DNA from 3 places in the Halomonas sp. THAF5a genome. Region 3 is predicted to be linked to each of the others. Evidence: riboswitches for the same ligand, from Rfam matches in the RefSeq annotation. Region 3 holds a riboswitch; each other region holds the start of a gene.
What was found. A riboswitch is a leader RNA that binds a small molecule or an ion and turns the genes downstream of it on or off. The one in region 3 is predicted to bind thiamine pyrophosphate.
Positions count from the first base shown of each region.

Region 1 (10,128 bases), 690 kb from region 3:
TCCAGGGTCGCGGTGAGCAGCGCCGACCAGCGCCATCCTACCAGGCTGACGACCAGCAGCGCCCCGGCACCGATGATGGCCAGGTCGTCCTTGCCGACCGCCAGGATGTCGCCGAACAGATAGGCCATCAGGTCGATGCGTACCCCGGAAAGGAACGAGACCGCCACCAGACCGAAGGCGAGCGCCGAGTGCGCCATGACGCCGAGCAGGGTATCCATGGCATAGCCTCGCCCGCTGAGCAGCGAGACCAGGGTGGCCATCAGCAGCGAGACCACCAGCACGCCGGCGAAGATGGACGTGGAGAGCAGCAGCGACAGCGCCACGCCGAGGATGGCGGCATGGGCGGTGGCGTCGCCGAAGTAGGCCATGCGCCGCCATACCACGAAGCAGCCCAGCGGTGCGGCGGCGAGCACCACGCCGAGACCGGCCAGGGCGGCGCGTACCAGGAAGTCGTCGAGCATCAGCGGCTGGCCTCCAGTGGGGGTGTGCCGGTCGGCGCGGGCGTGCCGGCAGGGTGGTCGTGATGGATGTGGTTGTGGGCATGGCGATAGAACGCCAGGGCATCTACGGTGTCGGGCCCGAACAGTTCCCGATAGGCCGGCGACGCCAGCACCCGCTCGGGCGTGCCTTGGCAGCAGACATGGCGGTTCAGGCACACCACGCGGTCCGAGGCGCGCATTACCACGTGCAGCTCATGGCTGACCATCAGCACCGCGCAGCCCACTTCGCGCCGCACGCGCTCGATCTGGCGATAGAAGTCGGCGGTGCCGCGGTGATCGAGGCCCTGGGTGGCCTCGTCGAGCAGCAGCAGGTCGGGCTGCTCCAGCAGGGCTCGAGCGAGCAGGATGCGCTGGAACTGCCCGCCGGAGAGATTCGTCACCTGCTGTCGGCCCAGTCCGGGGACGCCGGCGCGTTCCAGGGCCTGACGCAACGTCTGAGCCGAATGGCGACGCGGCAGGTTCAAAAAGCGGGTGACCGTCATCGGCAGGGTGGGATCGATGGCCAGCCGCTGGGGCACGTAGCCGATGGTGAGGCCCGGCTGGCGCACGAGCCGGCCGCCGGCAGGCCGCACGGCGCCGATGATGGTGCGCAGCAGGGTCGACTTGCCGGAGCCGTTGGGGCCGACCAGGGTGACGATCTCACCGCGGTCGAGGCGCAGGTCGATGCCCTCGAGAACGGTTCGCCCGCCGAGAACGACATGCAGGTCATCGAGCGAGAGCAGTGGCATGGAGACCCTCCGGTGAGTTGCCGAGCCGGTGTGGGATGGCAGGGGCGTCGGATGGTGTTGACACGATCGTTAATGTTATAACATAACATTATTCGGCTCAATCGCTCGTTTACTGCCCGCCCGTACCCTGGATCCCGGAGGAGAATGATGAAGAACACCCTGCTACGTCCGCTCTGCCTGACCTGGCTGCTGGCACCCGCCGTCGCGGTGGCCGAGGTGCCCGCCGTGGCCGTGGATATCCCGCCGGTGCACTCGCTGGTCGACCGCGTGATGGGGGAGCTGGGCTCGCCCGACCTGGTGATCCAGCCGGGCGCCTCCCCGCACGGCTACTCCATGCGGCCCTCGGAGGCCGAGGCGCTGTCGCGGGCCGACGTCGTCTTCTGGGTCAGCGACGACCTGACGCCCTGGCTGGCTCGGGCCCGGCAGTCGCTGGCCGGCGACGCGCGGGAAGTGGAGCTGATGGAGGTGCCCGGCACGCTGCGTCACGCGTTTCGTCAGGGAGCGACGTTTGAGGCGCATGACCATGGGGGTGACGATCACGGCCACGATGATCACGGGCACGACGATCACGGGCATGACGACCATGGCCACGATGACCACGGGCATGACGACCATGGCCACGATGATCACGGGCACGACGATCACGGGCATGACGACCATGGCCACGACGATCACGGGCATGACGACCATGGCCACGGCCATGCCCATGAGGGCCTGGACCCGCACGGTTGGCTCGACCCGGTGAACGCCCAGGCCTGGCTCGAGGCCATCGCCGCATCGCTGGCCGAGCTTGATCCCGACAACGCCGACGTCTATCGCCAGAACGCGGCCGAGGGACAGGCCGAGCTGGACACCCTGATCGACGAACTGAACGACCGCCTCGCGGATGCCCGTGGGACGCGCTTCATCGTCTTCCACGATGCCTATCAGTACTTCGAGCACCGCTTCGAGGTGCCGGCGGCCGGGGCGATCTCCCTGGGCGATGCCTCGGACCCGAGCCCGGCGCGCATCCGCGAGATCCAGGCGCGCGTCGCCGAGCTCGGTGTCCAGTGCGTGTTCCGTGAGCCGCAGTACAACCCGGCGCTGGTCGAGAGCGTGTTCGAGGGCACCGGCGTCGAGACCTCGATCGTCATCGATCCCCTCGGTGTCGACCTGCCGCTCGGTGAGACGCTCTATCCGCAGCTGCTGCATGGGCTGGCCGAAGGCGTGGCACGCTGCGCCGTCCAGGCGGCATCGTCCGGCGGTCATGGCCATGATCACGATGACGCCGGGTGACGCGATGGGGGCAGCGCAGCCTCCTGGGGCCTGAACTGACCGAGTGGGTTACCGAACGAAACGCCGCGCGGCGGCCTCGGGGTCCGGCGTGCCGCAGATGGCGGAGATCACCGCCAGGCCGTCGGCGCCCGCCCGGTACACCGCCTCGGCGTGCTCGACCTTGAGCCCGCCGATGGCCACGCTCGGCAGCGGACTCGCCGCCACCAAGGCGGCCAGGCCGTCGACGCCCAGCGGCTCGGCGTGGTCATGCTTGCTGGGGGTGGCGAACACCGGGCCGAGCCCGAGGTAGTCCAGGGCGCTCGGGTCGAGGCGGGCGAGCTGCTCGTGGGTCTGCACCGAGAGGCCGAGGATCCCCTGTGGGCCCAGGGCGGCGCGGGCCCGGGCCACGTCGCCGTCGTCCTGGCCGATGTGCAGCCCGTCGGCCTCCGCGGCGAGCGCCACCTCCAGCCGGTCGTTGATGATCAGCGGCACGCCGGTGCCGGCCAGCAGCGCCTTGAGGCGGCGGGCCTGGTCGATCATCTCGGCGTCACTGGCGTGCTTGTCGCGCAGCTGCACCAGGGTCACGCCGCCGCGCACCGCGGCGGCGACGGTCGCCTCCAGGCCGTGGTCCGCGCAGAGGCCGGCGTCGGTGACGAGGTAGAGCGAGAGATCAAGGGGCATCGGTCATCTCCAGGCGGGCCCGCTCGGCGAGGGCCTCGTGGTCGAGGTGGTAGAGGGCGTCGAGGAAGGCGACCGCGAAGCTGCCGGGGCCGCGGGCCGTCTCGCCGGCGAGCTCGCCGGCCACGGCGTAGCCAGCGAGCGCCGCCGTCGTCGCCGCGAAGTGGTCGTCGGCGCCGGCCAGGAAGGCCGCCACCACCCCGGTCAGCGCGCAGCCCAGAGTGGTGACCCGGGGCATCAACGGGTGGCCGCCGCGCACCCGGGCGAGGCGCCGGCCGTCGGTGACCAGGTCCACCTCGCCGGTCACCGCCACCACGCCGCCGGTCCGCTCGGCCAGGCGACGGGCGGCCGCCAGGGCCGCCTCGGCGGGGTCGGTGCTGTCCACGCCGCGGCCGCCGCCGGCGCCGCCCGCCAGGGCGATGATCTCCGAGGCGTTGCCGCGGATCACGTCCGGCGAGAGCGCCAGCAGCCGCTCGCCGGTCTCGCGGCGGTAGCGGGTGGCGCCCACCGCCACCGGGTCCAGCACCCAGGGGCGTCCCGTCTCGCCGGCGGCCAGTGCGGCGGCCTCCATGGCGTCGACCCAGTGGGGCGAGAGGGTGCCGATGTTGATCGTCAGGGCGCCGGCCAGGGCGGTGAACTCGGCGGCCTCCTCGCGGGCGTGGACCATAGCCGGCGAGGCGCCGAGCGCCAGCAGCACGTTGGCCATGCTGTTCATGGCCACGTGGTTGGTGATGTTGTGGACCAGCGGGCGGGTCTCGCGCACCCGGTCGAGGTGCGCGGCGGGGTCGATGTGATGCATGGGGCCTCCCCGGCGGGGAGGTGCCGGCGCGGCGGCGGCCGGCGCGGCACGACTCCCTACGCCGGCATTGTCCGGGTCAGGTGCCAAGGGTGCGTCTCAGCCGTGTCGATATCGCCACGGCGCCCCTGTCGTCAGGCCCCACTATCCGTGTCGCCCCGGCGGCTGTAAAGAGTGGGCGTCAGGCCAGCAGCTGAATGCCGACCAGGGTGACCAGGCTGGCCAGGGTCAGGCAGTAGAGGGTCTCCCGGGCCTCCTCCTGCTGGAGCAGGCCGGGCGTCAGCAGCGCCAGCCCCGACGCCCCCAGGGCGACCAGCTCCAGCGGGATCGCCACCGGCTGCCAGCCGACCAGCAGCGCGCCAAGGGCCAGCAGCAGCAGGCCCGCGATGACGAGCCCGCCGGCCTGTCGGGCGTGGACGGTCAGGGCCTCCAGGGGGATCGTGCTCATGCGGTCATCTCCTCGTCGTGGCCGGGCCGCGCATCGGCCCCGTACCCTGACGCTACGGGGGGCAGCTTAACGGCCGCTTAAGGGGAGATGACCGTCGCGTGTCAGTGGCCCTGGGACGCTCAGACGGGTCGCTCGAGCCAGCGCTGCGCCACGCGTCGACCCCGCGGAAGATCCCGGCACCAGGTCAGCCGGCCGGCCGATCGGCGGATGCCCGCCCGGCGCAGCTTGACGAGGATCCGCGTTGGCAGGCCGACCAGCACCAGCGAGACGCCTTCGCGGTGCACCTCGTCGATCAGCGCCTCGAGGGCCACGATGGCGGTGCCGTCCATGCTCGGCACATCGTGCATGTCGAGGATGACGACCCGCACCTGCGGGTCCACGCGATGCAGCGAGGTGAGCGCCTTCTCGGCGGCGCCGAAGAACAGCGGGCCGTCGACGTCGTAGAGGGCGATCGCGTCGGGCAGCGCCTCGACGTCGGTCCGGGGCGCGCCGTCGACGCGACGGGTCTCGGTGAGCAGCGCCATGCGCCGGATGAACAGGGCGGCGGCCAGGCCCATGCCCACCCCCACGGCCAGCACCATGTCGAAGAGCACGGTCAGGGTGAAGCAGGTCGCGAGGATGGCCACGTCACCCGGCGGGGCCGAGCGCAGGGTGTGCAGGACATGACGGGCCTCGCTCATGTTCCAGGCGACGATGAACAGCAGGGCCGCCAGCGCGGCCATCGGTACCCGCCCCAGCAGCTCCGCCAGGGCCACCACCGCCAGCAGCACCACCAGCGCGTGTACCACGGCCGCGATCGGCGAGCGGGCGCCGCTTCGGATATTGGTGGCGGTGCGGGCAATGGCGGCCGTGGCGGTGATGCCGCCGAACAGCGGCGCGACGATGTTACCGAGCCCCTGGCCGATGAGTTCGGCGTTGGGATCATGTCGGGTCCGGGTCAGCCCGTCGGAGACCACGGCGCACAGCAGCGATTCGATCGCCCCCAGCAGGGCGATGGCGAAGGCGGGCCCCAGCAGGGCGCGAATCAGGGCGAAATCCACCGCCAGGGGCTCGCCGTTCGCGCCGGGCAGTCGCCAGGGCGCGATGAAGCTCGGCGCGATGGGGGGAATGCCGCCGCCCGCCTCGCCCTGAGCCTCCCATGTGAAGCGCGAGGCGATGGTCGCCACCTCCGCGCCCGACCCGGCCAGCCAGTGGTTGATGGCAAAGGCGGCCAGGGCCCCGGCCACCAGGCCGACCAGCGGCGCCGGAATCGGCAGCCCCAGGCGCGGCCAGAGCAGCATGACCCCCAGGGCGAAGAGGCCGACCCCCAGCTCGAGGGGGGCCACGGTCGGCAGCGACATGGCGATCTGCCCGAGGTTCTCGACGAAATGCTCGCCCAGCTCGACCTCGAGGCCCAGGAAGTCGGGCAGCTGCAGCACCGCGATCACCACCGCGATGCCCGCGGTGAAGCCGAGCACCACCGGATAGGGCACGAACTGGATCAGGCGCCCCATGCCGGTGAGGCCCAGTGCCACGAGGATCACGCCGGCCATCATCGAGGCGATCAGCAAGCCCCCCAGGCCGAACTGCTGGACGACAGGGAAGAGGATGACGACGAAGGCCGCGGTCGGGCCCGAGACATTGAAGCGCGAGCCGCCGGTCAACGCGATAAGCACACCGGCGACGATCGCCGTATAGAGCCCGTGCTGGGGAGGCACGCCGGTGGCGATCGCCAGTGCCATGGAGAGCGGCACCGCCACGGTGCCGACGGTCAGCCCGGCCAGGCTGTCGCGGCGCAGGTCGTCCAGGCCGTAGCCGTCTCGCCAGGCCGCGCGCAGGCCGGTGGCGATGGCGGGAAGAGACGGTCGGTGGCGTGCCATGCAGGATCCTCCCGGAGATCGCGGCGGTGATCTATGTTAACGACATTAACATGTGATTGGCATGGTCGGCAAAGACGCCACCGGCGTTGCCCAGCAGGGAAGTGAGCATTAACATTTGATGATAATGCTCTGGAGAAGCGACATGGAAAAGAAGACGGCACGCCTGACCCTGCTGATCGATCCGCACAAGAAGCGTGCCTTCGAGCAGCTCTGCGCGGCCCAGGACCTGACGCCCTCTCAGGTCGTGAGACAGCTGATTCGCGACTATCTGGGCGAGCACGGCGTGGACTACGAGTCGCGACCCGATCGGGCCAGTGAGGCGCCTGAGAAGCGCTGAGGCTCAGCGCCTGGCCTGCGTCACGCGTCGCGCGGCGTCCTCGGCAGCGAGGCCGTGACCCGCAGCCCGCCGCCCGGAGCCTCGTCGAGGCGCAGCTCGCCGCGGTGGCGCTGCAGCAGGCGATCGACGATGGAGAGCCCCAGGCCGGCCCCGGCGCCGGGGCCGCCGCGGTGGAAGCGTGCCAGCACCTGCTGGCGCTGCTCGGCCGGAATGCCCGGCCCCTGGTCCTCGACGGTGATCGTCACGGCGTCGTGGCCGGCGCTGAGCATGACGCGGATCAGCGCGCCCGCGGGCGAGTGCTGAAGGGCGTTGCCGACCAGGTTCTGCAGCAGGGTGTCGACCGTGCCGGGCTCCACGTCCAGTCGCCAGTCCGCCGTCTCGTCGGCCTCCAGCTGCAGCTCCTGGCGGCCCTCCACGGCCAGCGGCATCAGCTTGGCCAGCGCCTCGCGCACCTCGGGCAGCAGGGCGATCTCGCGGACCCGGCCGTCGCCCTCCTGTTCGGGCTCGAGCCGGGCCAGGGTGAGCAGCTGGGAGACCATTCGGGTGGCCCGGGCCACGCCGCCGCGCAGCTTGTCCAGCGCCTCGCGGCGATCCTCGGGATCCTCGGCGGCCAGGGCGTTCTGGGCGTGGAGGTCGAGCACGGCCAGCGGCGTGCGCAGCTCGTGGGCGGCATCGGCGATGAAGCGCTGCTCCCGGGCGCGCAGCGAGCGGATACGCTCGAGCAGCCGGTTGAGGGCGCCGGCGATGGTCGCAAGCTCCCGGGGCAGCCGCCGCATGACCAGCGGCTGCAGGTTCTGGGGGTCGCGGCTGCGGATCTGCGCGGCCAGCTGCGACAGCGGCCGCAGGCCCCAGCCGGTGGCCCACCACAGCAGCAGGCCCAGCACCGGCAGGCCCAGCAGGTCCGGGATCAGGGTGCGCAGAGCGATGGCCGCGATCAGCTCGCCGCGCACGTCCTCCCGCTGCCCGACGATGACCCGCAGGTCATCGTCCGGCGTGCTCAGGGCGTAGACCCGCCAACCGCCGTCCGCCAGCCGGGCGTTGCCGTAGCCGTTGTCCAGGTCGGTGAGCGGCGCCTCGGGGGCCAGGGCGGAGCGCAGCAGCAGGGTCTCGCCCCGCCAGGCCTGGAAGGCCAGCTTGCTCTCGTAGCGGTGCCCGGCGATGCTCTGGTCGGCCTGCTCGGCGCGCTTGAGCGCCGTGTCGATGCTCTCCAGCAGCAGGGCCCGCTGGGGCGCCGGCAGCGGGGCCTGCATCAGGCCCTCGAGCAGCCGGGCGCTCTGCACCATGTTGGCGTCGTAGAGCTCCTCGACCTCGTGGGCGGCGTAGTGGTAGCTGACGGTGCCGATCACCAGCATGCTCAGGCCGAACATCAGCAGCACCACGCCGAGGGTGCGGCGGCGGATCGAGGTCATGAGGGGGCCTTGTCCATCACGTAGCCGATGCCGCGCACGGTGCGGATCAGCTCGGGGAAGAGCTTGCGACGCAGGTGGTGCACGTGCACCTCGATGGCGTTGCTCTCCACCTCCTCGTCCCAGCCGTAGATCAGCCGGGTCAGGGTGTCGCGGGTGAAGACTCGCCCCGGATGGCTGAGGAACTCCTGCAGCAGGGCGAACTCGCGCCGCGACAGCGCCACCGGCGTGTCCCGGCAGCTGACGCTGTGGGTGGCGGGGTCGAGGCGGATGCCGCGCGCCTCCAGCACGTGGCTGGCCTGCCCCTGGCTGCGGCGCAGCAGGGCCCGCAGCCGCGCCTTGAGCTCGTCGACCTGGAAGGGCTTGATCAGGTAGTCGTCGGCGCCGGCGTCGAGGCCGGCGATGCGGTCATCGATGCCGTCCCGGGCGGTCAGCACCAGCACCGGCACGCGATTGCCGCGCCGGCGCACCGCCTCGAGCACCTGCATGCCGTCGAGCCCGGGCAGGCCCAGGTCGAGGATCACGGCATCGAAGGGCTCGTCGCCCTTTAGCGCCGCCAGGGCCTGGCGGCCGTCGGCCAGGCGGTCCACGGCGTAGTGTTCGGGCTTGAGCGCCAGGCGGATGCCCGCGGCCAGGCTCGGATCATCCTCCACCAGCAGTATGCGCATGTCCTGTCCTTGCGAGGGTCAACGTCGGCGGCGTCGCTGTCGGGATAGTCGCCGGGCGCGAGGCGGCTGTCGAGCCCCTGGGCGGTGTGCGCCTCACGGCGTCTCGCCCCCGGGGCGGGCGAGGAAGCGGCGAATGGTGGGCAGCTGGCGGCGCAGGGCCCGGTCGACCAGGCTCGGGGCGATCGCGTTGATCCGAGCGAAGAGCCGCTCCGGGCCGCCCAGCTGGGTCTCCTCGCGCCCGGTCTCGATGGCCCGGCGCACGCGATGGGCGACCCGCTGGGGAGCATCCATGGCGTTGCCCAGCGCCCGGTTCATCGCCTCGACCTCGGGGGCGTTCATGGCGGTGCGGGTGGCCCGGGGCGCCACGTGCAGCACGCGGACCCGGGTGTCGGCGAGCTCGCGGCGCAGGGCCTGGGTGAAGCCCCGCAGGGCGAACTTGGTGGCGCAGTAGCCGGCCTGGCCGGGATAGCCGAGGCTCCCGAAGGTCGAGCCCAGGTTGACCACCCAGCCGTGCTCGGCGGCGAGCAGCCGGGGCAGCAGCGCCCGGGTCAGCTGCAGGGTGCTGGTGAGGTTGAGGGTGACCAGCGCCTCGAGGTCCTCGTCGCTCGAGGCCTCGAAGAGCCCCGCCCGGTTCACCCCGGCGGCGTTGATCAGCATGGTGCAGCCCGCCTCGACGGCCGCCTCGACCAGCCGCCGGCGCTCCTCGGCGCGGGTCAGGTCGGCGGCGACGACCGTCACCCGGCCCGGATGGCGCGCCGCCAGGGCGTCGAGGGCCTCCCGGCGGCGTCCGGTGATCACAAGCCGCGCGCCGGCACCGGCCAGCTCCTCGACCAGCGCCTCGCCGATGCCGCCGCTCGCCCCGGTGAGCAGCACCGTCTGGGCGGCCCAGCCGCCCTCGGGGAGGCCCGGGGTCCCGGGCGTTTTAGTCCAGCGCATCGGCGAGCTCCCGGGTCGCGTCGCCGCCGGCACAGCGGGCGGTGACGCCGCGGAACATGGCGCCGTAGAGGCGATAGACCATCTTCGCGGTATCGATCACCGCCGCCAGCTCGGCCTCGTCCAGGCGGTTCACCAGCCCCTCGAAGAAGGCGAGGTGGCCGATGTCCAGGCTGCCGTGGGAGGTCAGGTAGCGCACCGCGTCGTCCGGCAGGCCGAGGTTCGCCTGGAGACCCTCGGCGGCCCGGGTGGCGATCGCCGTGCTGGTGCCCTCGAGCACCTGCACCATGCCGAAGAAGCCCACCGGGTTGCCATGGGCGATGACGTCGCGCACGTGGGAGACCATCAGCGCCGTGGCCGGGGCGGGCGGTGTGGCGGCCGCGGCGTCCGCATCGCCACCGGCGGCGCGGATGTCATCGAGGATCCACTGCTCGTGGCCGTGCTCCTCGTCGATGTACTCCACCAGGGCGCTGCGCAGCCAGCCGAGACGCTCGGGCAGGCGCGCGCCGCAGGCCATCATC
Region 1 covers NZ_CP045417.1:242,925-253,052, forward strand. The annotation lists gene FIU83_RS01065 (metal ABC transporter permease) at 1-461, opposite strand, end outside; gene FIU83_RS01070 (metal ABC transporter ATP-binding protein) at 461-1,228, opposite strand; gene FIU83_RS01075 (zinc ABC transporter substrate-binding protein) at 1,376-2,503, shown strand; gene thiE (thiamine phosphate synthase) at 2,552-3,163, opposite strand; gene thiM (hydroxyethylthiazole kinase) at 3,153-3,959, opposite strand; TPP riboswitch at 3,996-4,096, opposite strand; gene FIU83_RS01090 (hypothetical protein) at 4,138-4,404, opposite strand; gene dauA (C4-dicarboxylic acid transporter DauA) at 4,524-6,263, opposite strand; gene FIU83_RS01100 (CopG family transcriptional regulator) at 6,406-6,600, shown strand; gene FIU83_RS01105 (ATP-binding protein) at 6,621-8,009, opposite strand; gene FIU83_RS01110 (response regulator transcription factor) at 8,006-8,674, opposite strand; gene FIU83_RS01115 (SDR family oxidoreductase) at 8,768-9,610, opposite strand; gene FIU83_RS17725 (AMP-binding protein) at 9,597-10,128, opposite strand, start outside.
Region 1: another riboswitch for thiamine pyrophosphate. It lies ahead of thiM (hydroxyethylthiazole kinase); the one in region 3 lies ahead of tenA (thiaminase II).

Region 2 (10,128 bases), 150 kb from region 3:
CACCTCACAATCGAAGGCCGAGTTCATGTCCATGGCCACGGCCTCGATCAGCTCTCGTGCCTCGCCCAGCCACGCGAAGAAGGGGCGGATCGACTCGCGGGAGCGGCCTTCGCCGATCCATACCACCTGCTGAGTGTCGGCGCAGGCGACCACGGTGGCGTAGCGGTGTCCCTTGTGCAGGGCAAACTCGTCCATCATCAGCCGCCGCAAGCGTGTCGGATCCGGTGCCGGCAGGTCGCGTTGCAGGCGCTGCTTGTCGATGGTCTTGACGGTATGCCAGTGCAAGCCGACCAGATCCGCGACATGCCGGATCGGCAGCAACGTGACCAGGCGCTCCACCCACTGGCGCAGTGTGGTGGTGACCGGCGAGCGCCCGGGTAGCCAGTCGATGCGCTCTCGTGTCGGACCACAGGTCGGGCAGCGCAGGCGCCGCACCGGGACATCCAGCTCCACTCGGTAGATCAGCAGCGGCGCCTCGCGGACGCGCCGGCGATGCACGTCATGGACCAGGCAACAGGCGTGGTCACAGCCGCTGCAGACAGGCGGGGTCAGGTCATCGGGCTCCAACTGGAGCCGTAGCGTCTGAGGATCCAGGAACTCGTGGTGGGCGACAGTGAACCCTTTCCAGAACAGGCTGAGCGGGGTAGCATCCATGGCAACGGCGGTGTCCGTAGGCTGACGTTTTGGCGAATATCAGCTTACTCGGATTCACCGCCGTTTCTCTATCCAGCCCTCGCCTCAAGCCCTGCCTGTTTCACGCTGATCTGCGAAGAACCATAAAAAAACGCCCCGTTCGAGGGGCGTTGTCGTGTGAGGCGAAAGGTGCTTACCCCTCGAAGCGTCGCGCGCCGGCGCTCAGCACCGCGAAGTCGAAGCGCTGCTTGGCCGGAAGCACTACCAGCAGCGCCAGGCCCGTCACGACCGGCATGAAGGTGGCGAGCAGGAAGGACTCCATGAGCGTGGTCAGGGCATCGCCCGGGGCCGGGAAGAGGGTGAGGCCGGCGATCAGGCCGCTGACGGTGGCGAGCACCGCGGCACGCCCATCGAAGCGGCGGTTGAAGAGCCCGAAGAAGACCGGGAAGGCCGCCGCGCAGCAGAGAAGGTCGGCCAGCAGGAAGAGGTAGAGCACGCTGTAGCCCTGGGCGGCGACGAAGGTCACCGGCAGCGCCAGCAGCAGGATCAGCCACCGCGACAGGCGCATCAGCCGCTGGTCGCTGGCGCCGGGCAGCAGCCGTCCGCCGTCGACGGCGATCATGCTCGAGGCGGCGCTCAGGGTGGTGTCGGCGCTGCTCATGACCAGCGCCAGGCCGAGGAAGATCAGGCCCACGGCGAACCAGCCGGGGATGTCGGCGAGCAGCACGCTGAACAGCGCCACCGAGCCGTCGCCGGGCAGCCCCAGCCCCACGAACGCCAGCCCGAACAGCCCCATCACGAAGATCATCGGCGCGCTCAAAAGGCCCCCGAGCAAAAAGCCCAGGGCCACCGCGCGGTTGCTCTGGGCGGCGTAGACCCGCTGCCAGTTGCCCTGGTAGAAGAGCCCGGTCAGCATCACGGCCAAAAAGAAGGTGAGGCCGGCCTTGAGCCCGCCCAGGTCGGTGATGTCAAGAAGCCGCGGCGCCGTCGCCTCGAGGCCGGCGAGGGTGGGGGTGAGGCCGCCGGCGGCCTGCCAGCCGACGATCAGTAGCACGGCGAGCAGCGGCAGGATCACGACCATCTGCACCTTGTCGGTGAAGATCGAGGCGCGCAGGCCGCCGTACAGGGTGTAGAGCAGGGTGGCGGCCATCACCACCGAGCTGGTCGCCCAGAGCGGGACCGGCGCCAGCAGCCCGACCATCTTGGCGATGGCGGTGACCCCCGCGGCCAGGGAGATGAACAGGTAGAACAGCATGATCACCAGGGTGAAGGCGTACATGGGGCGCCCGTAGCGGCTCATCACGAACTCGGTGAGCGTGTGGCCGCCCGGCGAGAGCTCGCGCAGGCGCCGCCCCAGCGGAATCATCACCAGCCTGGGGGCCAGCGAGCCGAGCGCATAGCCGGCGATGGCGCCCAGCCCGCCCCAGGTGGCCGCCTGGGCGGGGCCGAACAGGATCCAGGTGCCCAGCGTCGAGGCCATCAGGGTCAGCACCGTGGCGGTGGCGCCCTGGCTGTTGCGGGCGATGATGAAGTCCTCGAGGCTCTCGTTGTGGCGGCGGGCGTAGAGCAGGCCCGGCACGGCAAACAGCGCCGCGAAGGCGATGAGCCACCAGAAGGCGTGGGCGGTCGACAGCATGGCGTTCTCCCTAGCATAGAATGGCCCGGCGCGATGCCGAGCGTCGCTACGAGAGGACGCAATTGCGTTGGGTGAGAAGCGTTGCCGGATGGCACTTCCTTCCCTTCGCCGGCATGATCCGGATCAGGTTCGAAGGGTTACCGGTCGTGCCGCCGAGGCACGGGGCCGGAATCTCAGTCCGCGTGGACTCCCCCAGGAATGCATCCTAGCGTAGGGCCCCGGCGTCACCGGGTCAACACGGCCCGCGCCGCCCGCGGCAACGATGAGCATGCGAACTGTCATGCCGGTGGCGTAAGATGGTAGGCCGCGACGGGGCGCAGGCACCGGTCGCTGCCTGACGTGTGGCTCGAGCGGCGGAAGGGCCGCGGCTTGAATTGCGCGGCGCCGCCCCCATGTCAGCGCCCCGTGTGTTCGGGCCGCGCGCCCTTTTCCGGCGAGTGCCGGCATGGCACCTCATTCATCTTCAGTACGGGATCTTTCATGGCCGAACCGGCTCTCTCCATCCGTGGGTTGACCAAGGTCTACGGCAATGGCTTCCAGGCCCTCAAGGGCATCGACCTCGACGTCGCCCAGGGCGACTTCTACGCCCTGCTGGGCCCCAACGGCGCCGGCAAGTCGACCACCCTGGGCGTGGTGTGCTCGCTGGTGCAGAAGACCGCGGGGAAGGTCTCGATCTTCGGCATCGACATCGACACCGACTTCGCCCGGGCCAAGTACCACCTCGGCGTGGTGCCCCAGGAATTCAACTTCAGTCAGTTCGAGAAGGTCATCGACATCGTGCTGGCCCAGGCGGGCTACTATGGCATGTCGCGCCACGAGGCGCTGCCCCGCGCCGAGCAGCTGCTGCGCGATCTCGGCCTCTGGGACAAGCGCCACGACAGCGCGCGGATGCTCTCCGGCGGCATGAAGCGCCGGCTGATGATCGCTCGCGCCCTGATGCACCGCCCGAAGCTCCTGATCCTCGACGAGCCCACCGCCGGCGTCGACATCGAGCTGCGTCGCAGCATGTGGGAGTACATGCGCCGCATCAACCGGGAGGAGGGCACCACCATCATCCTTACCACCCACTACCTCGAGGAGGCCGAGAGCCTCTGTCGCCGCGTGGGCATCATCAACCACGGCGAGATCATCCGCGACACCAGCGTTCGCGAGCTGCTCGCCGAGCTCGACACCGAGACCTTCCTGCTCGATCTCGCCCATCCGGTCGAGGCGGCCCCCGAGGTCGAGGGCTTCGAGATCCATCGGGTCGACGACGCCCAGCTCGCCGTGGTGGTGCATCGCGGGCAGCGCCTCAACGACGTCTTCGAGGCGCTCACCGAGCGAGGCATGCAGGTGATGTCGATGCGCAACCGCGCCAATCGCCTCGAGGAGATGTTCGTCTCCATGGTGGAGGACGGCCAGCAGAAGGAAGCGCGCTCATGAGTCCCAAGCAGATCGTCATCGCCCTCTGGACCCTGGTGATCAAGGAGATCAAGCGCTTCACGCGGATCTGGCCCCAGACCCTGCTGCCGCCGTCGATCACCATGACGATGTACTTCATCATCTTCGGCAACCTGATCGGCTCGCGGATCGGCGAGATGGACGGCTACAGCTACATGGACTTCATCGTCCCGGGGCTGATCATGATGGCCGTGATCACCAACAGCTACTCCAACGTGGCATCATCCTTCTTCTCCAACAAGTTCCAGCGTTCGATCGAGGAGATGATGGTCTCGCCGATGCCCAACTGGGTGATCCTCTCCGGCTTCGTGCTCGGCGGCATGGCCCGCGGCCTCGGTGTGGGGCTGATCGTCACCGGCGTGTCGCTGTTCTTCACCCGCATCGAGATGGCCCATCCGCTGCTGACGCTGTTCGTGGTGGTGCTCACCTCGGCGCTGTTCGCCATCGGCGGCTTCATCAACGCCCTGCTGGGCAAGAAGTTCGACGACATCTCCATCGTGCCGACCTTCGTGCTGACGCCGCTGACCTACCTGGGCGGCGTCTTCTACTCGATCTCGCTGTTGCCGGACTTCTGGCAGGGCGTCTCGATGCTCAATCCCATCCTCTACATGGTCAACGTCTTCCGCTACGGCTTCCTCGGGGTCTCCGACATCCCGGTGGGCTGGGCGCTGGCGGCCGTGCTGGCCTTCATCAGCGTGCTCTACGGCGTGGCGCTGTGGATGCTGAAGCATGGCAAGGGCATCAGGAGCTGACATGACCCACCATCGACCCGACACTCTCGCCCAGGCCCCCCTGGGGCGCGAGTCCGCCTATCCCGAGTACTACGACGCCGGGCTGCTCTATCCCATTCCCCGGGCCGCCAACCGCGCGCCGCTGGGCATCGAGGAGGGTGCCTTGCCCTTCGTCGGCGAGGATGAGTGGCACGCCTTCGAGGTCTCCTGGCTCAATGCCCGGGGCAAGCCGCTGGTCGCCGTGGCGCGCTTCCGGCTGCCGGCCGAATCGCCCTACCTGATCGAGTCCAAGTCCTGGAAGCTCTACCTCAATGGCTTCAACCAGACCCGCTTCGAGAACCGCCAGGCGGTGATCGACACCCTGCTGCGCGACCTGGCCCAGGCGGCCGGCGCGCCGGTGGCGGTCGAGCTGCTCGGCCTGGACGACGCCGCGCTGGCGGTGAAGCGCCTGCCCGGCGAGTGCCTGGACGACCTGGACATCGAGGTGACCGACTACACCCCCAGCGCCGAGCACCTGGCGGTAGGGGAGGAGATCGTCGAAGAGACGCTGCACTCTCACCTGCTCAAGTCCAACTGCCCGGTCACCGGCCAGCCCGACTGGGGCAGCGTGCTGATCCGCTACCGCGGCCCCAAGCTCGACCGCGAGGGACTGCTGCGCTACCTGATCGGCTATCGCCAGCACCAGGACTTCCACGAGCACTGCGTGGAGCACATCTTCACCGACCTGATGGCCCGCGCCCGGCCGGAGCGGCTGCTGGTGCTGGCGCGCTACGTGCGTCGCGGCGGGCTCGACATCAGCCCCTGGCGCGCCACCCCCGGCGAGCGGCCGCCCGAGCCGCTGCGGCTCTCTCGGCAATGAGGGCGTGAGGCAGTGAGGGGCGAGGCGGGCACCTGGCACGACAGGCGCCCGGGCAGCTGATAGAGTGTCGAGAAAGATTCTCGTCTAGTGACCTCAAGGGAGAGACTCAATGGATGCGCTGACGCTGCTGCACGAACGCAGCTCCATGGGCAAGCTGATGGGCCCGCCACCGAGCCCCGAACAGCTCGAGGCGATCTACCGGGCGGCCCTGCGAGCGCCGGATCACAAGGAGCTGCGCCCCTGGCGCTTCATCGAGTTCTCCGGCGAGGGCCTCGAGTGCCTCGGCGAGCTGTTCGCCGAAGCCGAGTTCCGCGAGGATCCCCACGCCAGTGACGCCACCCTCAACGCGGCCCGCAAGAAGCCGCTGCGCGCGCCGATGATCATCGCGGTGATCGCCAAGGTCACCCCGGACGAGCCCAAGGTGCCGAAGATCGAGCAGGTGATCTCCGCCGGCTGTGCCGCCCACGGCATCCTGCTCGCCGCCCACGCCCAGGGGCTCGGCGCCATGTGGCGCAGCGGCAAGTACGCCTTCGATCCCACCGTGCGCAAGGGGCTGGGGCTCGCCGAGGACGACGAGGTGGTGGCCTTCCTCTACCTGGGCACCCTGGGCGGGCGCCACAAGCCGCTGCCCGCGCACGACATCGACGCCTTCGTCGAGCGCTGGGACTGAGCCATGCGCGAGATCGGCGTCCCCCATCCGCGCCTGCCGCTGCCCCACGCTGGCGGCGAGGACGACATGGCCGCCTTCCTCGCCTGGCTGGGCGAGGCGATCCCCATGGTGGGGACGCTCGGCATCCGCGAGATGACCCGCGACGACCAGCGCCTCACCTGGCAGCTCGCGCTCACACCTAACCTCAACGACAAGGGCACCGGCTTCGGCGGCGCGCTCGCCGCCCAGACGACCCTGCTCGGCTGGTGCTGGACCACGCTCTGGCTGCGTCGCCGTGGCCTCGCCCGGGACGTGGTGGTGGCCGAAGCCACCCAGCGCTTCCTCGCGCCCGTGACCGGCGACTACCGCCTGGTCTGCGAGCCCGAGGCGGACGACGGCCCCGCGCGTCTCGAAGAGCGGCTGGCGCAGCGGGGCAGGGGGCGCATCGCCCTGGTCCAGCGGCTCTGGTGCGGCGACACCCTCTGCCTGGAGGCCCGGGGTGACTACGCGGTGCTGCCCGAGGCCTGAGCCGGGTCGCGTGAAAAGCGCGAAACCGGCTTGCATTCGCGGACTTAAGTCGTTAGTATATGCGCCGTTCTTGAGCAAAAGGCCACGCGCCCAAGTGATAGAACCACAATGCGGAGGGGTGTCCGAGTGGTCGAAGGAGCACGCCTGGAAAGTGTGTAAGTCGAAAGGCTTCGAGGGTTCGAATCCCTCCCCCTCCGCCACGAATTTTGATTAAGCCGCTGATTTCAGCGGCTTTTTCTTTTTCTGGGTAATCATGGCCCATACTTCAGCCCATACTTTGCGCGTAGCTTCCCCTGAACCATTCAGGACTCCGTTGGACAAATCGATCCAGTGATCAAACCTTTGAGTCCTGCTCCGAGGCTTTCTGCGTCCTGCATCCGTGGCGCTGAGCGTCATTTGCTCTGGCCAAGCGCGGGGCACTAATACCCCGTGCTCGACCTCCTGCAGCAGCACTGTTGGTTTCGTGTCTGGATTGACCTTCCACTCAGTACCTGCCACCTCCCCTTTGCTACTCTGAGAAGGTGATCAGCACGGAGGCCAGTCACCATGTCACGGGTCGAGACGCTTGCCAGGCAGGCTTGGCAGCTCAAGGAGCAAGGGTACGCCATCGACGATATCGCCGATGCGATGGGCAAGCCGACCAGCGCCATCGAACGCTGGATCAGTAGATGGATCGATATCGCCCAACAGATGCCACCTTGGCACGAAGGTCTGAACGTCCATACCGTCCACTGCCTCCGGAAGGCTGGCATCACCAGCCGAGATGCTCTAGCGGAGGCATGGGAGAGTGGCAGAATTCGACGCGGTCAGCCGTCTGGAATCGGCGTGTCTCGACTTGTTGAGCTCCGGCACTGGCTCGAGACCACAGGCACTGAGATTCCCAAAGCAGCAGCGCCCAGGGCCATGATCATCGACCTGACGCCCGAAGCCGAGGCCGCCCTCAACCATCTCCGGAGGAGAACTGGGCAGAGTGCCTCCCAGCTGATCAGCCGCCTGCTGGTCGATGCCGATGACATCGACAGGAATACCTGAGCCATGTGTGGTCGTTTCGCGCTTTTTTCGGATCTTCCTCGCGTCGCGCGGCGACTCGGCCTGCCCGAGCCAGAGGCGCAATGGCAGCCTCGCTACAACGTCTCCCCCGGCACTTGGATCACCGGCGTTCGCAGGTCCGATCCCGACGTCGATGCGCACTTCGATAGCCCGTGGTGGGGGTACCGGCCTCATTGGGCAGGGCAGAGCGGGCCGGAGCCGATCAATGCCCGGGCCGAGCGGCTGGATAGCTCACGTTACTTCCGCGGGGCGTTTCACAGGCACCGCTGCCTGATTCCCGCAGACGGCTGGTACGAGTGGCTGCCGGGGGAGGACGGTAAGCAGCCGTACTTCTTCGCCCGTGAGGACCGCGAGCCGCTGTTCCTGGGTGCGATCTGGGAGCCCTACGCCGACGACACCGCCTGCTGCGCCATCATCACCGAGCCGGCCCGTGGCATCGCCAGAGAGATTCACGACCGCATGCCCCTGGTGCTGGATGACCAAAGCCTCGAGGCATGGCTGAATCCTGATCTGGGGGAGCGTGATGCCATCCGCGCCGCCGTGCATCACCTGGAGGCGGCAGCGTTGACGGCCTGGCCGGTGTCGACGCGGGTCAATCGGTCGGATCAGGAGGGGGCTGGCCTGATGGAGCCCTTGGCGCCATAGCGCAGCCGGTGCTCCATGCGGCGCCCGCAGGCTCGGCAGGTGACCCGGTAGCGATCCCTCGGCAGCATCGTCGCCTCGAATTCATGCCATGCCTTCACGCCGCGTCCGCGGATCTCGGTCTGCCCGCAGGGGCAGATCATGATCCAGGTGCCACCGGGGGCCGGCATCATCTCGATCTCGTCCATGACCATTCTCGCGCCCATGTCAGCCCACCGTAGCGCGGACGTCATGTTGCCGCCGCAAGCCAGCGCCGACGGTGGCTATGCGTTTCCATTGATCCTGATCCCTGCGGAAGCGACGATACCCTTTTTAATCAGGAGGTTTGAATGCTCGTACGCTGGCTTCTGTCACTGGTGATCGTGGTCCCGGGCCTGGCTCAGGCCGACGCACTGATCGGCAGCTGGAACATCAAGCACCTCGGCTGGAACAACGACAAGGCATTTGAGCAGGTGGCCCATGTGGCTAACCACTTCGACCTGCTGGCGATTCAGGAGTTAATGGACACGTCGGCCATGGCACGACTGGAACGCGAGGTGGAGGCTCTCTCTGGTGAGCCATGGTCGTCCATGGCGAGTCGAGATCTGGGCCGGTCCACGTACACCGAGCACTATGCGTTCTTGTGGCGCGAGAGCGAGGTGGCCTATGCGGACAGCGCGGTGGTGTTCCTGGATCACGGCGACACCTTCAGCCGTGAGCCCTATGCGGCGCGATTTCGGGACGTGGAGACCGGTGACCTCTTCACCGCCGCCACGGTGCATGTCGTCTACGGTGACAACGTTGGTGATCGGCTGCCGGAGATCGACGCCCTGGCCGACTACTGGCAGTGGCTGGACGAGATCGCCAAGGGTACGCCTCGGCTGCTGATGGGCGACTTCAACCTCGCCCCGGATCACGAGGCCTGGGCGCCGTTGCGGGCGCTCGGCGCAGTGCCAGCGATCACCGATGGCCAGTCTACCCTGGCGACCACGGCCGCATAGTACTCCAATCTTTACGACAACCTCTGGTATGAAAGTGGTGGTCTCGAGTTAAGCGACCGGGGCATCCTGCGCTTTCCGGATCTACTGGCGTTGGATCACCTGGCGGCGCGCGCCCGCGTCTCTGATCATGCCCCGGTCTACTTCGGCATCAATGGTGCACGCCTTGAGTCGCAGTTGGTCGACGGCGCGGACGCCACGACCGGCAGCGTGAGTTTGAACTGCATCGACCTCAATGCTGCCACGCCCTCGCGGCTCGAGGATCTGCCGCATGTCGGGCCTGCCCGGGCCGAAGCCATCGTGTCGGGGCGTCCCTGGTCAGCCCCGGGGGAGCTTACCCAGGTGAACGAAATGGAGGGTGGCCGCTTGGAGGAGATCCGGGCAAGCGATCTGCTATGCGGAGCCTAAGCCGCAACGCTTGCGGTGTACGTGATCGCTTACACCGCACTACTGAGATGTCGTCTGGCGCCTGGGCACTTGGCGACTCATGGTGAAGGCGTGTTGGGCCTCCTTCAGCGAGTTGCCGCACCGGCTTCAGGACGAGCGCCACGGATGGCATGCCCAGGGATGGGCCCTGTTTCGAATATCGCCCCGGCCTCGGCCGGGGCGAGGTCTTTCCACATCTGCACTGTCGTTCTGGATCATGGAGCCGGGTATGCACATCTCCATACGGGTCTTGATGCTGGGCATGGTTTTGCTGCTGTCGGGCTGCTCGGAGCCTACCGTGGATGCGTCCAGTGAAGATGCCTTCTACCGCTCCACCGGCAGTATGGCCGAGGCACTGCAGGCCGAGGAGCGTGACGTCTTTACAGACGCACTGATGACTGTGGTCATGGCCGGTGTCGACTTCTCGTCAGCGCCGGGAGAGCCCGGTCAGCTTGACCTGGCAGAGGCAATGACCCGGTTGGACGGTATGACCATCGATCAGGTGATGGCTGAGGCCGAAGCACTGCACAGGCGTCAAGGAGCGGCCGTGCGCAGTG
Region 2 covers NZ_CP045417.1:1,091,706-1,101,833, forward strand. The annotation lists gene FIU83_RS04900 (ISL3 family transposase) at 1-654, opposite strand, end outside; gene FIU83_RS04905 (sodium:solute symporter) at 827-2,269, opposite strand; TPP riboswitch at 2,353-2,473, opposite strand; gene FIU83_RS04910 (ABC transporter ATP-binding protein) at 2,750-3,691, shown strand; gene FIU83_RS04915 (ABC transporter permease) at 3,688-4,461, shown strand; gene queF (NADPH-dependent 7-cyano-7-deazaguanine reductase QueF) at 4,463-5,299, shown strand; gene FIU83_RS04925 (nitroreductase) at 5,409-5,969, shown strand; gene FIU83_RS04930 (YiiD C-terminal domain-containing protein) at 5,973-6,476, shown strand; tRNA gene FIU83_RS04935 (tRNA-Ser) at 6,589-6,676, shown strand; gene FIU83_RS04940 (hypothetical protein) at 7,023-7,508, shown strand; gene FIU83_RS04945 (SOS response-associated peptidase) at 7,512-8,171, shown strand; gene FIU83_RS04950 (hypothetical protein) at 8,132-8,356, opposite strand; gene FIU83_RS17615 (endonuclease/exonuclease/phosphatase family protein) at 8,498-9,148, shown strand; gene FIU83_RS17620 (helix-hairpin-helix domain-containing protein) at 9,239-9,553, shown strand; gene FIU83_RS04960 (DUF6694 family lipoprotein) at 9,801-10,128, shown strand, end outside.
Region 2: another riboswitch for thiamine pyrophosphate. It lies ahead of FIU83_RS04905 (sodium:solute symporter); the one in region 3 lies ahead of tenA (thiaminase II).

Region 3 (10,128 bases):
GGCCCCCTCCTGGCGGAACTTCTCGGCCTGCTCCTGCATGCCTCGCTCCACCGTCTCTCGTTCTACCAACTCGGGGTTGCCGTCGATGCCCTTGTCCTTGGCCTCGCTCTTCAAGAACGAGTCGCGGACCTCCTGGCTGATCTTCATCGAGCAGAACTTCGGCCCGCACATCGAGCAGAAGTGCGCCACCTTGGCGGAGTCCTTGGGCAGGGTCTCGTCGTGGTACTCCCGGGCGGTGTCGGGGTCGAGGCCGAGGTTGAACTGGTCCTCCCAACGGAACTCGAAGCGCGCCTTCGACAGCGCATTGTCGCGGCGCTGGGCGGCCGGGTGACCCTTGGCGAGGTCGGCGGCGTGGGCGGCGATCTTGTAGGTGATGATGCCGGTCTTGACGTCGTCCTTGTTGGGCAGGCCCAGGTGCTCCTTGGGCGTGACGTAGCAGAGCATGGCGCAGCCGTACCAGCCGATCATGGCAGCACCGATGCCTGAGGTGATGTGGTCGTAGCCCGGCGCGATGTCGGTGGTCAGCGGCCCGAGGGTGTAGAAGGGCGCCTCATCGCACTCGGTGAGCTGCTTGTCCATGTTCTCCTTGATCAGGTGCATGGGCACGTGGCCGGGGCCCTCGATCATCACCTGGACGTCGTGCCGCCAGGCGATGCGGGTCAGCTCACCGAGGGTCTCGAGCTCGGCGAACTGCGCCTCGTCGTTGGCGTCGGCCACCGAGCCCGGGCGCAGGCCGTCGCCCAGCGAGAAGGCGACGTCATACTGCTTGCAGATCTCGCAGATCTCCTCGAAGTGGGTGTAGAGGAAGCTCTCCCGGTGGTGGTAGAGGCACCACTTGGCCATGATCGACCCGCCCCGGGAGACGATGCCGGTGACCCGCTTGGCGGTCAGCGGCACGTAGCGCAGCAGCACGCCGGCGTGGATGGTGAAGTAGTCCACGCCCTGCTCGGCCTGCTCGATCAGGGTGTCGCGGAACACCTCCCAGGTCAGATCCTCGGCCACGCCGCCCACCTTCTCCAGCGCCTGGTAGATCGGCACGGTGCCGATCGGCACCGGGGCGTTGCGGATGATCCACTCCCGGGTCTCGTGGATGTTCTGCCCGGTGGAGAGGTCCATGATGGTGTCCGAGCCCCAGCGGATGCCCCAGGTCATCTTGTCGACCTCGTCCTCGATGGAGGAAGTGACCGCCGAGTTGCCGAGGTTGCCGTTGATCTTCACCAGGAAATTGCGGCCGATGATCATCGGCTCGGACTCCGGGTGGTTGATGTTGCAGGGGATGATCGCCCGGCCGGCGGCCACCTCATCGCGCACGAACTCCGGGGTGATCTCCTCGGGCAGGCGCGCGCCGAAGCCCTGGCCGGCGTGCTGGTGGCCGAGGATGCGCTCGACCTCCTCGGTGCCAGAGTACTTTGCAGAAAGCGCCTGGCGACGCTGGTTCTCGCGGATGGCGATGAACTCCATCTCCGGGGTGACGATGCCCTGGCGGGCGTAGTGGAGCTGGGTGACGTTCTTGCCTGCCTTGGCGCGACGGGGCGTGCGGGTCAGGTCGAAGCGCAGGTTGGCGAGCATCGGGTCGTTGGCCCGGCGGCGGCCGTACTCGGAGGTCGGCCCGTCGAGAAGTTCGGTGTCGCCGCGCTCCTCGATCCAGGCGCGGCGAAGCTCGGGAAGGCCTTGTCGCAGATCGATCTCGGCGTCGGGGTCGGTGTAGGGGCCGGAGGTGTCGTAGACCAGCAGCGGCGGGTTGGCCTCGTCCTCCCCGGAGGTGCGGGTCGGCGAGAGGCTGATCTCGCGGAACGGGACCCGGATATCGGGGCGCGAGCCCGTGACAAAGACCTTGCGCGAGCCGGGCAGCGGCTGGATGGCGGCCTCGTCGACGCGGGCGCTCTCGGCGAGGAAATGGGCGGTCTTGCTCATGGTGTTCTCCCTTGGATTGTCGGGGTCTTGTGCAGGGAGGACACAGGTGGGAAGGACAGGGGCCGGGTGCCGGGAGGCACGCGGCCTGTCGCTTGATCCCTACGCTGGTCCTAGCCAGTTCAGGTTCAACGGGATCCATGCTGGCAAGCGCATGGTCTCAGCCGTCATCAACGGCGCCCCGTCAAGCGTGGTGGTGCCCGCCGTGATGGCGGGCCGTGTCATCATCTTTTATCTCGTTTATCTAGCCCGGGGCCGATCCGGGGGCAGCTGATTCACTCGGCAGATATCTCTCAGTCCGCGCGATCCAGCCCCATCTGCCAGAAGTCGATCTCGAGCCGGGTGGCGTCGCGGAACACGTCGGTGAGCTGGGCGAAGCGCGCCGGCGTCACCTCCGCCAGGCGGGCGTCGAGCCAGGCGCGCTCGTCCGCCATGGCCTGCTGGTACGCCTCGCTCTCGTACATGGCGATCCAGGCGTCATAGGGGTTCGCCGCGCCGCGCACCGTGGTGGCCCGGCCGCTGAGCCAGCGGGCGATCTCGCCGTAGCCGACCAGGCAGGGGGCCAGGGCCACGCGCAGGTCGAGCAGGTCGCCACGGTGGCCGGTGTCCAGCACGTAGCGGGTGTAGGCCATCGTCGCGCGGGCCTCGGGCAGGCGCGCCAGGTCCTCTTCGGTGATGCCCCAGCCGCGGCAGTACTCAACGTGCAGCCCCAGCTCCACGTCGACGATGGTCTTCATGCCCTCGAAGGCGTGGCGAAGCTCGCCCAGGTCGCGGCTCTTGTAGGCGGCCAGGGCGTAGGCCCGGGCGAAGTGGATCAGGAACAGGTAGTCCTGCTGGAGATAGTGGCGAAAGGCGCCCTCCTCGAGGGTGGCGTCGCCGAGTCGGCACACGAAGGCGTGCTCGATATAGTCCCGCCAGTCGTTCTGGCTGGCCGCGGTAAGGTCGTCGAAACGGTAGCCCATCATGCCTCCGGTCAAGGGGCGATCCGGAAGCGGGGCGGGAGAGGGTGGCCAGGGGGAATGCCGGCAGGGCACTGGTCACCGCTTGATTCCTACGCCGGTGCTAGCCGGATCAGGTTCCACGGGACCAGCGCTCGGTGTCGTCCGTTGTCTCGACACCCTGCGCCATCTCAGCCGGTTCTACCGGCACCCCGTCAAGCGAAGTGCCTACTCTAGCATCCCGGCGAGGATTTACCAGCCGTCGCCGAGTCTTGCCTGGTCTCAGTATAGCCGGAAGCGCTTCCAGCCGGGCCTTCCCTCGGCCTCCTCGGGGGTCTTGCGATAGCGCTTGTACTCCCACTGGTACTGGACCGGGTCCAGGGCGATGGTCGACTCCACGCAGGCGTTGACCCCGGCGGCCGAGACCGCCTCGTCGGGGTCGTGGACCCGCTCGTCGGCGGCCAGGAAGTGCAGGGCGTAGCCCCGGCCGGGCAGGCGCAGGGCGACGCCGGTGACGACCCGCGCCTCGGTGCGGGCCACCAGCTTGGGCAGCAGGGTGGCGGTGTAGGCGGGCCGGCCGAAGAAGGGCGCGAAGACACCGCTGCCCCAGCTGGGCACCTGGTCGGGCAGGATGCCCACCGCCTCCGAGCGCTTGAGCGCCTTGAGCAGCGCGGCCACGCCGCGGGGGTTGGTGGGCACCAGGCGGGCGCCGCGGCGCTCGCGGCCCCGGCGGATGACCGGGTCCAGTCCGGCGAGCTTGGGCGGCTCGTACATGGCGGTGAAGGGGAAGTGGCCGGAGAGCCAGAAGTTCAGCACCTCCCAGTTGCCGAAATGGGGCGCCAGTACGATCACGCCGCGCCCCTGGGCACGGGCCTCGTCCAGGAGCTCGCGGCCGTGCACCTCGACGATCGATGCCTCGACCCGCTCGGGGTCGCCCATCCAGGCGAAGCCGAGCTCCAGCATGGTGGCGGCGGAGTGGGTCAGGCTCGCTCGCGCCATCCGGCGCCGCTCGGCGTCACCGCGGGAGGGGTAGGCCTCGGCCAGGTTGATGCGGGTGACCCGGCGCTCGCGGCGGCTGACGCTTTCGACCAGCGGGCCGATGACCCGGGCCAGTCGCCACAGGGTGGTCAGGCGTCGGTTCGCGAGGCCGTGCCATAGGGTCGCGATGGCGCGAGCCTGAAGGGCCGGCAGGTGGGAGTCACCGTCGCTCATGGCTCACACCCACCAGGTGTCGACGTTGTCCGGTGCCCGCTTCTCGTTGAGCGCCTTGAGCCCCTTCACGCAGCGGATCACCAGCCACACCACGGCGGCCAGCCAGGTCAGAAAGCCGATCAGCACCAGGGTGAGCAGGCCGGAGACGCCGAAGAACAGCAGGGCCAGCCAGAAGGTGCGAATCTGGTAGCGGTAGTGCTCGTCGAGCCAGTGGGGCCCGTTGCCGCGGTAGACGTAGGCGATCACCACGGCCACCAGCGAGGTCAGCCCGCCGGTGACCATGCCGGCCAGGTGCAGCACGTAGACCACGATGGGAATGGTCGTGTCGGGGGCGCCGCCGGGCTCGGCGACGGCCCGGTCGTCTTCTCGGGGGAGGGGATCGTTCATGGCTCGTCCCTGATGGTGGCTTGGCTGGGGCCAATGATACCGACCGGGGCCGACAATGACACCGGGTCGCCCCGGTCGCGGTCCCAGGCCGGCGGCGGCGTCAGGGAGCGCTGGCGGGCTGCGGCTTCACGGGGCGGCTGATCTCGATGAGGTTGCCGTCGGGGTCGCGCAGGTAGAGCGAGCTGAGCTCGCCCGTGGCGCCCTGGCGGGGCACCGGGCCGAGCTCCACCTCCACGTCCAGCGCCTCCAGGTGACGCTGGACCTCGTCCAGCGGCAGCAGGCTGCGCACGCAGAGATCCACGCTGCCGGGGGTCGGCGTGGCGGCCCGGGGCACGATGTCGGTGGCGGTCCAGTGCAGGCGCAGGGCCATGTCGCCCAGCATCAGGTCGACGCGTTCACGGTCGCGGTAGCGGACCTCGAGCCCCAGGACGCGGGAGTAGAAATCCACGGCGCGGGAAATGTCGGTCACGGTGATGACCAGGTGGTCCAGACCTGACAGCATGCATGTCTCCTCGGAATGATGGCCTGGCAAGAGAATACGATGATGCTGATCTGTCCGCTATGCGCGTCGGTCGATACCGCGCCCTTTCACCGCGACGCCCGGCGCGACTATCAGCGCTGCGGCCGCTGCGCGCTGGTCTTCGTGCCGCCGGCCCAGCGCCTCGACCCCGCGGCGGAGCGGGCGGTCTACGACCAGCACGAGAACTCCCCCGACGACCCCGGCTATCGGCGCTTCCTGTCGCGGCTCTTCGACCCGCTGCGCGAGCGGCTCGCCCCGGGCGCGCCCGGCCTCGACTTCGGGTCGGGCCCCGGGCCGACCCTCTCGGTGATGTTCGAGGAGGCCGGCCACCCGATGGCCATCTATGACCCCTTCTTCGCGCCCGACGAGGGCGTCTTCGCGCGTCGCTACGCCTTCATCACCGCCACCGAGGTAGTGGAGCACCTCTTCGCCCCCGGCGAGGAGCTCGTGCGGCTGGTCGACCGGCTCGAGCCCGGCGGCTGGCTGGGGCTGATGACCAAGCGCGTCACGACCCGCGAGGCCTTCGCCGACTGGCACTACATCCTCGACCCCACCCACGTCTGTTTCTTCAGCGAGGCGACCTTCATCTGGCTCGCCCGGCACCACGATCTGGGCGTGCACTTTCCCGCCGACGACGTGGTATTGCTGCAGCGGGGGGCATCGGGCCAGGTTCGATAACCTGCCGTTATCATGAGGAAAAAAGCCGCCAATCGGCCTCGCCGAGGGGATTGGCGGCGCTTGGCGGCGGGCGTATATTCGATCCTGCGAGTCCCTGCTGCCCGGCCGCGGCGGCGCCCTTCCATCCCGTTCGTTGCGAGTTTCGCCCATGTCTCGGCAGCTGCTGCTCATGGCCCTGGCACCCTTGCTGGGGCTCTTCATTTTGGGGATCGGCAACGGTTTCCTGGCCACCGTGATCACCCTGCGCCTGGACGCCGCCGGCGAGTCGCCGGTGGTGATCGGCTGGGTCTCCTCCGCCTACTTCGTCGGCCTGGCATTGGGCGCCATGCTCAACGATCGGCTGCTGCTGGCGATCGGCCATATCCGCGCCTACGGTAGCTTCGCCTCGCTGGTGGCGGTCACCGTGCTGCTGCAGGGGCTGGTGGACGAGCCCTGGGCCTGGTTCGCGCTGCGCCTGATCGGCGGCTGGGCCACGGTGGGGGTCTACCTGGTCATCGAGAGCTGGCTGCTGGCCTCCGGCGATGCCGGGGTGCGCGGTCGCCTGCTGGCGCTCTACATGATCGCCCTCTACGCCGCCGGCGTGCTCGGCCAGCTGCTGCTGGGCATCACCGAGGCGATGGGCGGGTCGGCCTCGTTCATGGTGATCGGCCTGCTGGCCTCGCTCTCGGTGCTGCCCATGGCGATGATCCCGCGGGTCTCGCCGCTGATCGAGAAGGCCGAGCCGCTCTCGCCGCTGCGCCTGGTCACCCTGACGCCCACCGGGGTGATGGGCAGCTTCGGCTCGGGGCTGGCGGTGGCCGCCGCCTACTCGCTGCTGCCGCTCTACCTGCAGCGCACGGGGCTCTCCGTCGACCGGGTCGGCCAGATGATGGCGGTGGTAGTGCTCGGCGCCATGCTGCTGCAGTACCCGGTCGGGCGCTGGTCGGATCGCCACGACCGCCAGCTGGTGCTGATCCTGATCGGCGCCTTCTGCACCCTGATCTCTGCGGCGGTGATCTGGCTGCCGATGAACGTGTCGGTACTGGCGGTGCTGCTGTTCCTGCTCGGCGGCGGCATCTTCTCGCTCTATCCGGTGGCGGTGGGGCACGCCGCCGACCGCGCCCCGGCCGGCGCCCTGGTCCCCATGAGCCAGGGCCTGCTGATGATCAACGCCGTCGGCTCGGCGGTGAGCCCGCCGCTGGCCTCGCCGTTGATGAGCCTCGCCGGCGATACCGGCCTGTTCTGGGCCTTCGGCGGACTGGGGCTGTTCCTGGTGCTCTTCTTCGGCTGGCGGCGCAGCGTGCGCCCGGCGCCGCTGCCGGTGGCGCCGTTCTCCGCCACCACCCCGATGTCCTCGGTGGGCGCCGAGCTCGCCGTGACCGAGGAGTGGGTGCAGGGCGCCATCGGGCACGAGCACGTGGAGGATCTCTCCGATGCCGTGCCGGAGGTCGAGGTGGCCGAGCCGCTGGTGGGCCCGCCGCCGCCCGACGAGCCGCACATCGTCTACTTCGAGGAGCCCGAGCCCGAGCCGGTTCCGAGCCAGGCGGAGCTGGAACTGGAGTGGGAGCCCGTCGAGGGGCGTTGAGGGGCGTTGAGGAGAGGGGCGACCTTGGGCTAATGGCCAACGAAAAGTAGGGAATCTACTATCGTGGCTATCATTTTTCCTAGAGGTGCCCCCATGACGCCCTATGCCGCTCCCGTCCGCGATCTCCGCTTCGTGCTGGAGGAACTGCTCGAGCACGGCTCGCTGGCCCTGCCCGGCTTCGAGGAGGCCAGCCCCGACCTGGTCGAGGCGGTGCTCGAGGAGGCGGCGAAGCTCGCCGGCGACGTCTGGGCCCCGCTCAATGCCAGCGGCGACCGCCAGGGCTGCACCCGCCGCCAGGACGGCTCGGTCGGCGTGCCCGATGGCTTCATCGAGGCCTACCGCGCCTACGCCGAGGGCGGCTGGAACGGCATCGGCGTCAGCGAGGCGCGGGGCGGCCAGGGCCTGCCCGAGGTAGTGGCGAGCGCCGTGCAAGAGATGCTCCACGGCGCCAACATGGCCCTCGGGCTCTGCCCGATGCTCACCGCGGGCGCCATCGAGGCGCTGGCCCACCACGGCAGCGAGGAACTCCAGGCCCGCTACCTGCCGAAGCTGGTCGAGGGCACCTGGACCGGCACCATGAACCTCACCGAGCCCCAGGCCGGCTCCGACCTCTCCAAGGTGCGTACCCGCGCCGTGCCCCAGGAGGACGGCAGCTATCGGCTCTTCGGCCAGAAGATCTACATCACCTGGGGCGAGCACGACGCCGCCGAGAACATCCTGCACCTGGTGCTGGCGCGCACCCCGGACGCCCCCGAGGGCAACAAGGGCATCTCGCTGTTCCTGGTGCCGAAGTATCTGGTGGGCGAGGACGGCGCGCTCGGCGAGCGCAACGACGTCACCTGCGCCTCCATCGAGCACAAGCTGGGCATCCACGGCTCGCCGACCTGCACCCTCGCCTTCGGCGAGCACGCCGGCGCCATCGGCTACCTGGTGGGCGAGCCGGGGCGCGGCCTCAACCACATGTTCACCATGATGAACGAGGCGCGCCACAAGGTCGGGGTGCAGGGCATCGGCGTGGCCGAGCGTGCCTGCCAGCACGCCTTCGCCTACGCCCTGGACCGCGTGCAGGGCAAGCGCCCGGCGCACCGCGGCGGGGGCGAGTGCCCCATCGGCGACCACCTGGACGTGCGGCGCATGCTGCTCTCCATGCGTGCCCGCACCGATGCACTGCGCGCGCTGGCCCTCACCTGCGCAGCCCAGCTCGACGTGGCTCGCCACGCCGCGGAGGAGGGCGAGCGCCAGGCCGCCCAGGCCCGGGCCGAGGTGCTGATCCCGGTGGTCAAGGCCTTCTCCACCGACCAGGCCGTGGAGATCGCTTCCCTCGGCGTGCAGGTGCACGGCGGCATGGGCTTCATCGAGGAGACCGGCGCCGCCCAGCTGCTGCGCGACGCGCGGATCGCGCCCATCTACGAGGGCACCAACGGCATCCAGGCCCTGGACCTGGCCGGGCGCAAGCTGCAGCGCGACGGCGGCCGGGCGCTGGGGGGGCTGATCGACGAGGTGGAGGGCACCGCCCGGGCGCTGTGTGCCGCACCTGGCCTGGCGCCGCTCGGCGAGGCGCTGGCCGCCGGGGCCGCCGACCTCACCGCGGTGCTTGCCGTGCTGCTCGAGCAGGGCGGTGATCCCGAGCGCGGCCCCGATGCCGTCCAGGCCTACGCCACCCCCTTCCTGAGCCTCGCCGGCCACGTGCTCTGCGCCTGGCAGATGGGGCGCTCGGCGCTGGCGGCCACCGCCGCCCGCGAGGCCGGCAGCGACGACCCCTTCTACCAGGCCAAGCTGGCGAGCGCCGACTTCGCCCTGCGCCAGTGGCTGCCCGTGGGGCGCGCCCAGCGCGCGGTGATCGAGGCCGGCATGGAGAGCCTCGTCGCCTTCGCGCCTGGTGCCCGGTAAGTCTTGCGTCCTCAGCCTCCCCGTCGCCGGCCCCGCGCCGGCGACGAACCAACGGAACCCCGTGGAGCCCATCATGACCCAGAGCATCTTCGAGCAGGGCCTGCCCCAGACGCCGGCCAACCACGTGGCGCTCTCGCCGCTGACCTTCATCGAGCGCAGCGCCAGCGTCTACCCGGACTACCCGGCGGTGGTGCACGGCGAGACCCGCCGCACCTGGGCCGAGACCTGGACGCGCTGTCGGCGTCTCGCCTCGGCGCTGGAGCGCCGCGGCATCAAGCCCGGCCAGACCGTGGCCGCCATGCTGCCCAACGTGCCGGCGATGTTCGAGGCGCACTTCGGCGTGCCGCTGGCGGGCTGTGTGCTCAACACCCTGAACATCCGCCTGGACGCCGACGCCATCGGCTACATGCTCGAGCACGGCGAGGCCAAGGCCGTGCTGGTCGACCCCGAGTTCGCCGATGTGATCGAGGCGGCGGTGGCCGGGCTTGAGCACCCGCCGCTGCTGATCGACGTCGACGATGCGCTCTTCGAGGGCGAGGCGCGCCGCATCGGCGAGGTGGAGTACGAGGCCCTGCTGGCCGAGGGCGACCCCGACACCGCCTACGTGCTGCCCCAGGACGAGTGGCAGGCGATCTCGCTCAACTACACCTCCGGCACCACGGGCAAGCCCAAGGGCGTGGTCTACCACCATCGCGGCGCCTACCTGAATGCGGTGAGCAACATCCTCGAGTGGGCCATGCCCCACCACCCGGTCTACCTGTGGACCCTGCCGATGTTCCACTGCAACGGCTGGTGCTTCCCCTGGACCCTCGCCGCCCGCGCCGGCGTCAGCGTCTGCCTGCGCCGGGTCGATCCGAGGAAGGTCATGGACCTGCTCGCCGACGAGGGGGTGACCCACTTCAGTGGCGCGCCGATCATCCTCAACGGCCTGGTCAACCTGCCCGACGAGCAGAAGCGCGACTTCGACCACCCGGTGAAGGTCACCACCGCCGGCGCCGCGCCGCCTGCCTCGGTGATCGCCGGGGTCG
Region 3 covers NZ_CP045417.1:937,154-947,281, forward strand. The annotation lists gene thiC (phosphomethylpyrimidine synthase ThiC) at 1-1,914, opposite strand, end outside; TPP riboswitch at 1,994-2,105, opposite strand; gene tenA (thiaminase II) at 2,205-2,873, opposite strand; TPP riboswitch at 2,943-3,074, opposite strand; gene FIU83_RS04215 (lysophospholipid acyltransferase family protein) at 3,132-4,061, opposite strand; gene FIU83_RS04220 (hypothetical protein) at 4,065-4,448, opposite strand; gene FIU83_RS04225 (VOC family protein) at 4,549-4,950, opposite strand; gene FIU83_RS04230 (class I SAM-dependent methyltransferase) at 4,990-5,646, shown strand; gene FIU83_RS04235 (MFS transporter) at 5,795-7,210, shown strand; gene FIU83_RS04240 (acyl-CoA dehydrogenase) at 7,304-9,100, shown strand; gene FIU83_RS04245 (acyl-CoA synthetase) at 9,174-10,128, shown strand, end outside.